2 regions of the Ensifer sp. Root127 genome follow, and region 1 is predicted to be linked to the other one. Evidence: riboswitches for the same ligand, from Rfam matches in the RefSeq annotation. Region 1 holds a riboswitch; the other holds the start of a gene.
What was found. A riboswitch is a leader RNA that binds a small molecule or an ion and turns the genes downstream of it on or off. The one in region 1 is predicted to bind S-adenosylmethionine.

Region 1 (3,203 bases):
CGTGTCGTCGTAATCCCTGAATTCGCGCCGGTCCCACACCTTGACCGCGCGCCGGTGCCGCGAGCCGTCCTGGCCGATGCGCACACCTTCGGGATTGTAGCCATAGGCGCCGAAGGGTGAGGTGCCGGCGGTGCCGATCCATTTGGCGCCGCCCTGGTGGCGCCCTTCCTGTTCGCTGAGCCGCTGGCGCAAGGTCTCCATCAGGGTCTCGAAGCCGCCAAGGCTTTCGACCAGGCGCTTCTCTTCCTCGGTCAGATATTTTTCGGCAAGCTTGCGCAACCACTCTTCGGGGATTTCACCCTGCGCGAACTCGTCTGGCGGATTGATGGCCTCAAGGCCGGAAAAACAATGCCGGAATACGCCGTCGAAGCGGTCGATATGGCGCTCATCCTTCACCAATGCCGTGCGTGCGAGAAAATAGAACGCCTCGATATCGAAGGTGGCAATGCCCGCCTCCATGCCCTCGATCAAGGACAGGAATTCCCGGAGCGTCACCGGGATCTTCGCGGCCTTCAATTCGAGGAAGAAGGGGATGAACATCCGCGGCTCCGGCCCTAGCTTTCGTTCCTGCCGATCAGGTCCATTTCGTAGGGCGTCGTCTGGTACATCTCGTTGATCCAGTTGCCGAAGAAAAGATGCGCATGGCTGCGCCAGCGGTTCTGCGGCGGCAGGGTTGAATCATTGTGCGGGAAGTAGTCATGCGGCATCTTGATCGGTACGCCCGCATCCACATCCCGGAAATATTCGTCCGATAGCGAAGTGGAATCATACTCTACGTGATTGAACATGTAGAGGCGCTTGCCCTTCTTCTCGTGCACGAGGCACACACCCATCTCCTTCGATTCCATCAGGATCTCAAGGTCGGGCACCGCATCGATGTCGGCGCGGCGCACTTCGGTCCAGCGCGACACCGGCACGGCGAAATCGTCGGAAAAGCCGTTGAGATAGACGGAGGAGGGCTGCAGGTTCTGGTGGCGGTAGACGCCGAAAGCCTTCTCCTTCAGCGGATATTTCGGCACGCCATGGAAATGATAGATCGCCGCCATCGCGCCCCAGCAGACGTTCAGCGTCGAATGCACGTTGGTCGTCGTCCAGTCGAGGATGCGCTTGAGTTCGTCCCAATAGGTGACGTCCTCGTATTCCAGCGTTTCGACCGGGGCGCCGGTGATGATGAAGCCGTCGAACTTGCGGGCCTTCACCTCCTCCCAGGTCTCGTAGAAGGCAAGCAGGTGTTCCTCGGAGGTGTTCTTCGCGCGGTGCGCGCCGATGCGGATCAGCGACAGCTCGACCTGCAGCGGCGAGGCGCCGATGAGGCGCGCCATCTGGATCTCGGTCTTGACCTTGTTCGGCATGAGGTTCAGCAGCCCGATCTGGAGCGGGCGGATATCCTGACGGATCGCCACGGTCTCGGTCATCACCCGCACGCCCTCGGTCGCGAGGGTCTCGAATGCGGGCAGCGTATCGGGTATCTTGATGGGCATGGGGCTTCCACTCGATCAATACAAAAAAACCGGCGGCGATTGATCGCGACCGGTCCTCGGAAAATCCACGTTTCCTCGGCCCTTTAGCGATTTGTTTAACGTGGCTGCAAGCCGGCCGGCCAAATCACCACGGATTGTTTGATAGCGCGGCAAGGCCGCGGGGGTCAATGAAAAACGATTCGTGTGGGTTGGCCCCTCATCCGGCTGCCGCCACCTTCTCCCCGCAGGCGGGGAGAAGGGACATTGCCGCGGCCGTTCGGCTCCCTTTCAGGCTTACAGCAGGTGATGAGGTTGCGGTCGCCGCGTTCCCCCGCCCCGCTTGCGGGGAGAGGGTTAGGGTGAGGGGCAATCTGTTGCTAGGTGCAGCAAGTCCAGACCGTTCTGCATGCCATATCCCAGCCGCTTGCCGGCCTCGCTCTGACTGAGCCAGAAGAAGCGAAAGCGGATCGGCGGGCCACCGCTCTCCGGCGTCATTTCGCGGTGCAGCCAGGGTTCCTTTTGTTCGCCGGCTAACGGCCCATGGAAATAGTGCCGGCGATGGCAGATTTTCCGGCCGTTCTGCGTGAAGTGATAGTCCTGCGTTTTAAATGGCAATAATGCCGGCGGCGGCGTCAGCCCGGTCTCCTCGACAAATTCGCGGAAGGCCGCCGCTTCAGGGCTTTCTCCCGGTTCTATCGTGCCGCCCGGGACCTGCAGATCTACATCGGGAAAGTCCGGCTCGTCGAAGACGAGCAGATGCCCTCGCCAGGTGGCGTAGATCAGGACCTTGTTGGCGTCCGGTCTCATCCGTCGCGGCGTGCCATGAAGGCCAGGCGCTCGAAAAGGTGGACGTCCTGCTCATTCTTGAGAAGCGCGCCGTGCAGCTTCGGCAGCATGGTCTTTGGATCGGCGCGCAGGTCGGCCGGGTCGATCTCGTCGGCGACGAGCAGGCGGATCCAGTCGAGCGCTTCGGAGGTCGAGGGCTTCTTCTTCAGCCCCGGCACCTGGCGGATATCGTAGAAGGCGGCAAGGGCTGCCGAAAGCAGCGTCTTGCGGATGCCGGGATAGTGCACCTCGACGATGCGGGCGAGCGTGTCTGCGTCGGGAAAGCGGATATAGTGGAAGAAGCAGCGGCGCAGAAAAGCGTCCGGCAGTTCCTTCTCGTTGTTGGAGGTGATGACGACGATCGGCCGCTGGCGGGCGTGGATCGTCTCGTTGGTCTCGTAGACGTGGAACTCCATCCGGTCGAGTTCCTGCAGCAGGTCGTTCGGAAACTCGATGTCGGCCTTGTCGATTTCGTCGATCAAGAGCACCACACGCTTCCCGGCCTCGAAGGCCTGCCAAAGCTTGCCCTTGCGGATGTAGTTCTTGACGTCGTTGACGCGCTCGTCGCCGAGCTGGCTGTCGCGCAGGCGCGAGACGGCGTCATATTCGTAAAGTCCCTGCTGCGCCTTGGTCGTCGACTTGACGTTCCATTCGATCAGGTCGAGTCCCAGAGCAGCTGCAACCTGCCGCGCAAGCTCGGTCTTGCCGGTGCCGGGCTCGCCCTTGACGAGCAGTGGCCGTTCCAGCCGGATCGCGGCGTTGACGGCGATCATCAGGTCCTTGTCGGCGATATAGTCGGCGGTGCCTTCGAATTGCATGGGCTTCTTCCGGTCATAGTGATGCGGAAAACGGTCCTGCGGGCGAGGGCCGTCGTCATGCTTCTGCAGTAGCGCATAAGCGGTGCAGGTGTCACTGCCG
Region 2 (3,203 bases), on a different contig from region 1:
CGCCGCCATTGTTATCGTCGTTAGCCGGCTTTGCGATGGACTTGATGGTGCGGTGGCACGCGCCACGCGCAAAACCGATTTCGGTGGTTTCCTCGACATCGTGCTCGACTTCGCCTTCTACGGTGCCATCCCGCTCGGCTTCATCGGCGCCGATCCGCAGGCCAACGGTCTTGTCGGCGGTCTGCTGCTCTTCTCGTTCTACGTCAACGGATCGAGTTTTCTCGCCTATGCCATTATGGCCGAAAAGCGAGCGATGACGACGGATGTGCGGGGGGCAAAATCGCTCTACTTCACCACCGGGCTTGCCGAGGCGACGGAGACGATCGCCGCCTTCCTGGCCTTCTGCCTGTTCCCGACGTGGTTTCCGCTGCTGGCGGCGCTGTTTGCGGTCGTCTGCCTCTACACCGCGCTATCGCGCATTGTGCTCGCGCGAACGCGTTTTCGCGACGTCGAGTAGCGGCCGCCGCCGATCTCGGGGCGGCCGTCTTGTTCGTGGGTATCAGGCCTTGACGGTCTTCAGCGCGCGGGCGAAGTCCTCGACGATGTCGTCGCTGTCCTCGATACCGGCGGAGAAACGAACGGTGCCGGCGGAAATGCCGAGCTCGTCGCGAGCTTCGTCCGTCAGGTTCTTGTGCGTCGTCGTCGCCGGATGGGTGATCAGGCTTTTGGAATCGCCAAGATTGTTGGAGATGCGGGCGATCTGCAGTGCGTTCTGCAGTGCGAAGGCCGCATCCTTGCCGCCCTTGAGTTCGAAGGCGACAAGGGTCGAACCGCCGGTCATCTGCTTGGCGATGATGTCGGCCTGCGGATGGTCCGCGCGGCCGGGGTAGATCACCTTGGCGATCTGCGGCTGCTCGGCGAGGAAGTCGGCGACGCGACGGGCGTTTTCGGTCTGCTGCTTGACGCGCAGCGGCAGCGTCTCGATGCCCTTCAGCAACGTCCAGGCGTTGAACGGCGACATCGCCGGGCCGGTGTGGCGGAAGTAGTCATGCAGATGCTCGTTGATCCAGTCCTTGTCGGACAGAACCACGCCACCGAGGCACCGGCCCTGGCCGTCGATATGCTTGGTGGCGGAATAGACGACGATATGCGCGCCGAGTTCCAGCGGCTTCTGGAACAGCGGCGTGGCGAAGACGTTGTCGACCACGACCTTGGCGCCGATCTGGTTGGCGAGCCGAGAAACGCCTGAAATGTCGATCACTTCCAGCGTCGGGTTGGTCGGGCTTTCCAGGAAGAAGACCTTGGTGTTCTTCTGGATCGCCTTTTCCCAGTTCGCGAGATCGCGTCCGTCGACCAGCGTGCATTCGATGCCGTATTTCGGGGCCAGCGTCTCGACCACCCAGCGGCAGGAGCCGAAGAGGGCGCGGGCGGCAACGATGTGGTCGCCGGCCTTCAGCTGGCATAAAATGGCGGCAGTGACGGCAGCCATGCCTGATGCCGTGGCGCGCGCGTCTTCGGCGCCTTCCAGCATGCACATGCGCTTTTCAAACATGTCGTTGGTAGGGCTGCCGTAACGGGCATAGATGAAGCCTTCGGTCTCGCCCTTGAAGCGTGCTTCCGCCGCCTCGGATGTCTCGTAGACGAAGCCCTGGGTGAGGAAGATCGCCTCGGACGTCTCGCCGTGCTGGGAGCGGGTCGTTCCGCCGTGGACGAGTTGGGTTGCCGGGCGCCAGTTTTTGCTCATGTGACGATCACCTTCAAAAACAAAAAAACCGGCCGCGTGAAGGGCCGGTTTGAAACCCGGCCTTTTTAGCTACTTGTTTAACGTGGCTGCAAGCCGACCGGCCAAATCACCACGGGATAAAGCTCCAATACTGCTTGGGTGCGCTTGCGTCAATTCCTGGAGTTTGGTTTTGTCTCGCAACTGAAAAGAGGATCGAAATGGGCCGCGAGACTGGGATTTTGGCCGACCGCGCGATCGCCGCGCTGTTTGCGACCGGACGCTTGAAAAGCGAAAAGGCGCTGGATACCGATCAGATCCAGCCGGCAAGCCTCGACCTGCGCCTCGGCGCCAAGGCATTTCGCGTGCGCGCGAGCTTCATGCCGGGGCCGGCGCATCTCGTTGCCGACAAGCTCGACCGGCTGAAACTGCATGTCGTCGATCTCTCCGACGGCGCCGTGCTGGAAACCGGCTGCGTTTATATCGTGCCGCTGATGGAAAGCCTCGATCTGCCGGAGACCATGTCGGCTTCGGCAAATCCGAAGAGCTCGACCGGTCGCCTCGACATCTTCACCCGCGTCATCACCGATCGCGCCCAGGAGTTCGACAAGATCCCGGCTGGATATCGCGGACCGCTTTACCTCGAAATCAGCCCGCGCACCTTCCCGATCGTCGTGCGGCGCGGTTCGCGCCTGTCGCAGATCCGCTTCCGCACCGGCCAGTCGCTGCTCTCCGAGCAGGAACTGCTGGCGCTGCATGAAAGCGATATGCTGGTTGCGAGCGACAAGCCCAATGTCAGCGGCGGCGGGATCGCGCTCTCGATCGATCTCAAGGGTACGGGCCCGGACGGACTGATCGGCTACCGCGGCAAGCATCACACCGCGGTCGTCGATGTCGACAAGAAGGCGCAGCATGCCGTGTTCGACTTCTGGGAGCCGCTCTATAGCCGTGGCCGCGACGAGCTGATCCTCGATCCCGACGAATTCTACATCCTCGTTTCGCGCGAAGCTGTGCATGTTCCGCCGCTCTACGCTGCCGAGATGACGCCGTTCGATCCATTGGTCGGTGAATTCCGCGTGCATTATGCCGGCTTCTTCGATCCGGGCTTCGGCCATGCCTCTGCCGGCGGCAGCGGCAGCCGAGCGGTGCTCGAAGTCCGCAGCCACGAGGTTCCCTTCATCCTCGAGCATGGCCAGATCGTCGGCCGGCTGGTCTATGAACATATGCTGGAACGCCCGGAGGGACTTTACGGCCTCGGTCTTGGCTCCAACTATCAGGCTCAGGGTCTCAAGCTCTCCAAGCATTTCCACGCGGAGTAACAGAAAAAGTGCCGTTGCGCGGCAACGCGGCGCAACGGTCCTTGACAGATGCATGCGGTTGAGGAAGTTTCCGAAGCGCTGCGGGTGTAGTTCAGTGGTAGAACGCCAGCTTCCCAAGCTTGATGTCGTCGGTTCGATCCCGATCACCCGCTCCACTTTTTTCTTCAATGTCAGCCCATCGCGCTTTGAGCCGGCACTCCTGCGTGCGACGGCCCGAACCGTCG

Region 2: it holds a riboswitch for S-adenosylmethionine, as region 1 does, so the genes downstream of both, ASD03_RS04465 (O-succinylhomoserine sulfhydrylase) here and metA (homoserine O-succinyltransferase) in region 1, are expected to answer to the same signal.

The regions. Positions count from the first base shown of each region.
Region 1 is NZ_LMDX01000052.1:185,695-188,897, reverse strand. Features, by position in the region: gene ASD03_RS33405 (VWA domain-containing protein) at 1-540, opposite strand, end outside; gene metA (homoserine O-succinyltransferase) at 555-1,481, opposite strand; SAM riboswitch at 1,545-1,622, opposite strand; gene ASD03_RS33395 (NUDIX domain-containing protein) at 1,815-2,267, opposite strand; gene ASD03_RS33390 (MoxR family ATPase) at 2,264-3,103, opposite strand.
Region 2 is NZ_LMDX01000001.1:946,775-949,977, reverse strand. Features, by position in the region: gene ASD03_RS04470 (CDP-alcohol phosphatidyltransferase family protein) at 1-457, shown strand, start outside; gene ASD03_RS04465 (O-succinylhomoserine sulfhydrylase) at 500-1,684, opposite strand; SAM riboswitch at 1,729-1,807, opposite strand; gene ASD03_RS04460 (2'-deoxycytidine 5'-triphosphate deaminase) at 1,882-2,979, shown strand; tRNA gene ASD03_RS04455 (tRNA-Gly) at 3,060-3,134, shown strand.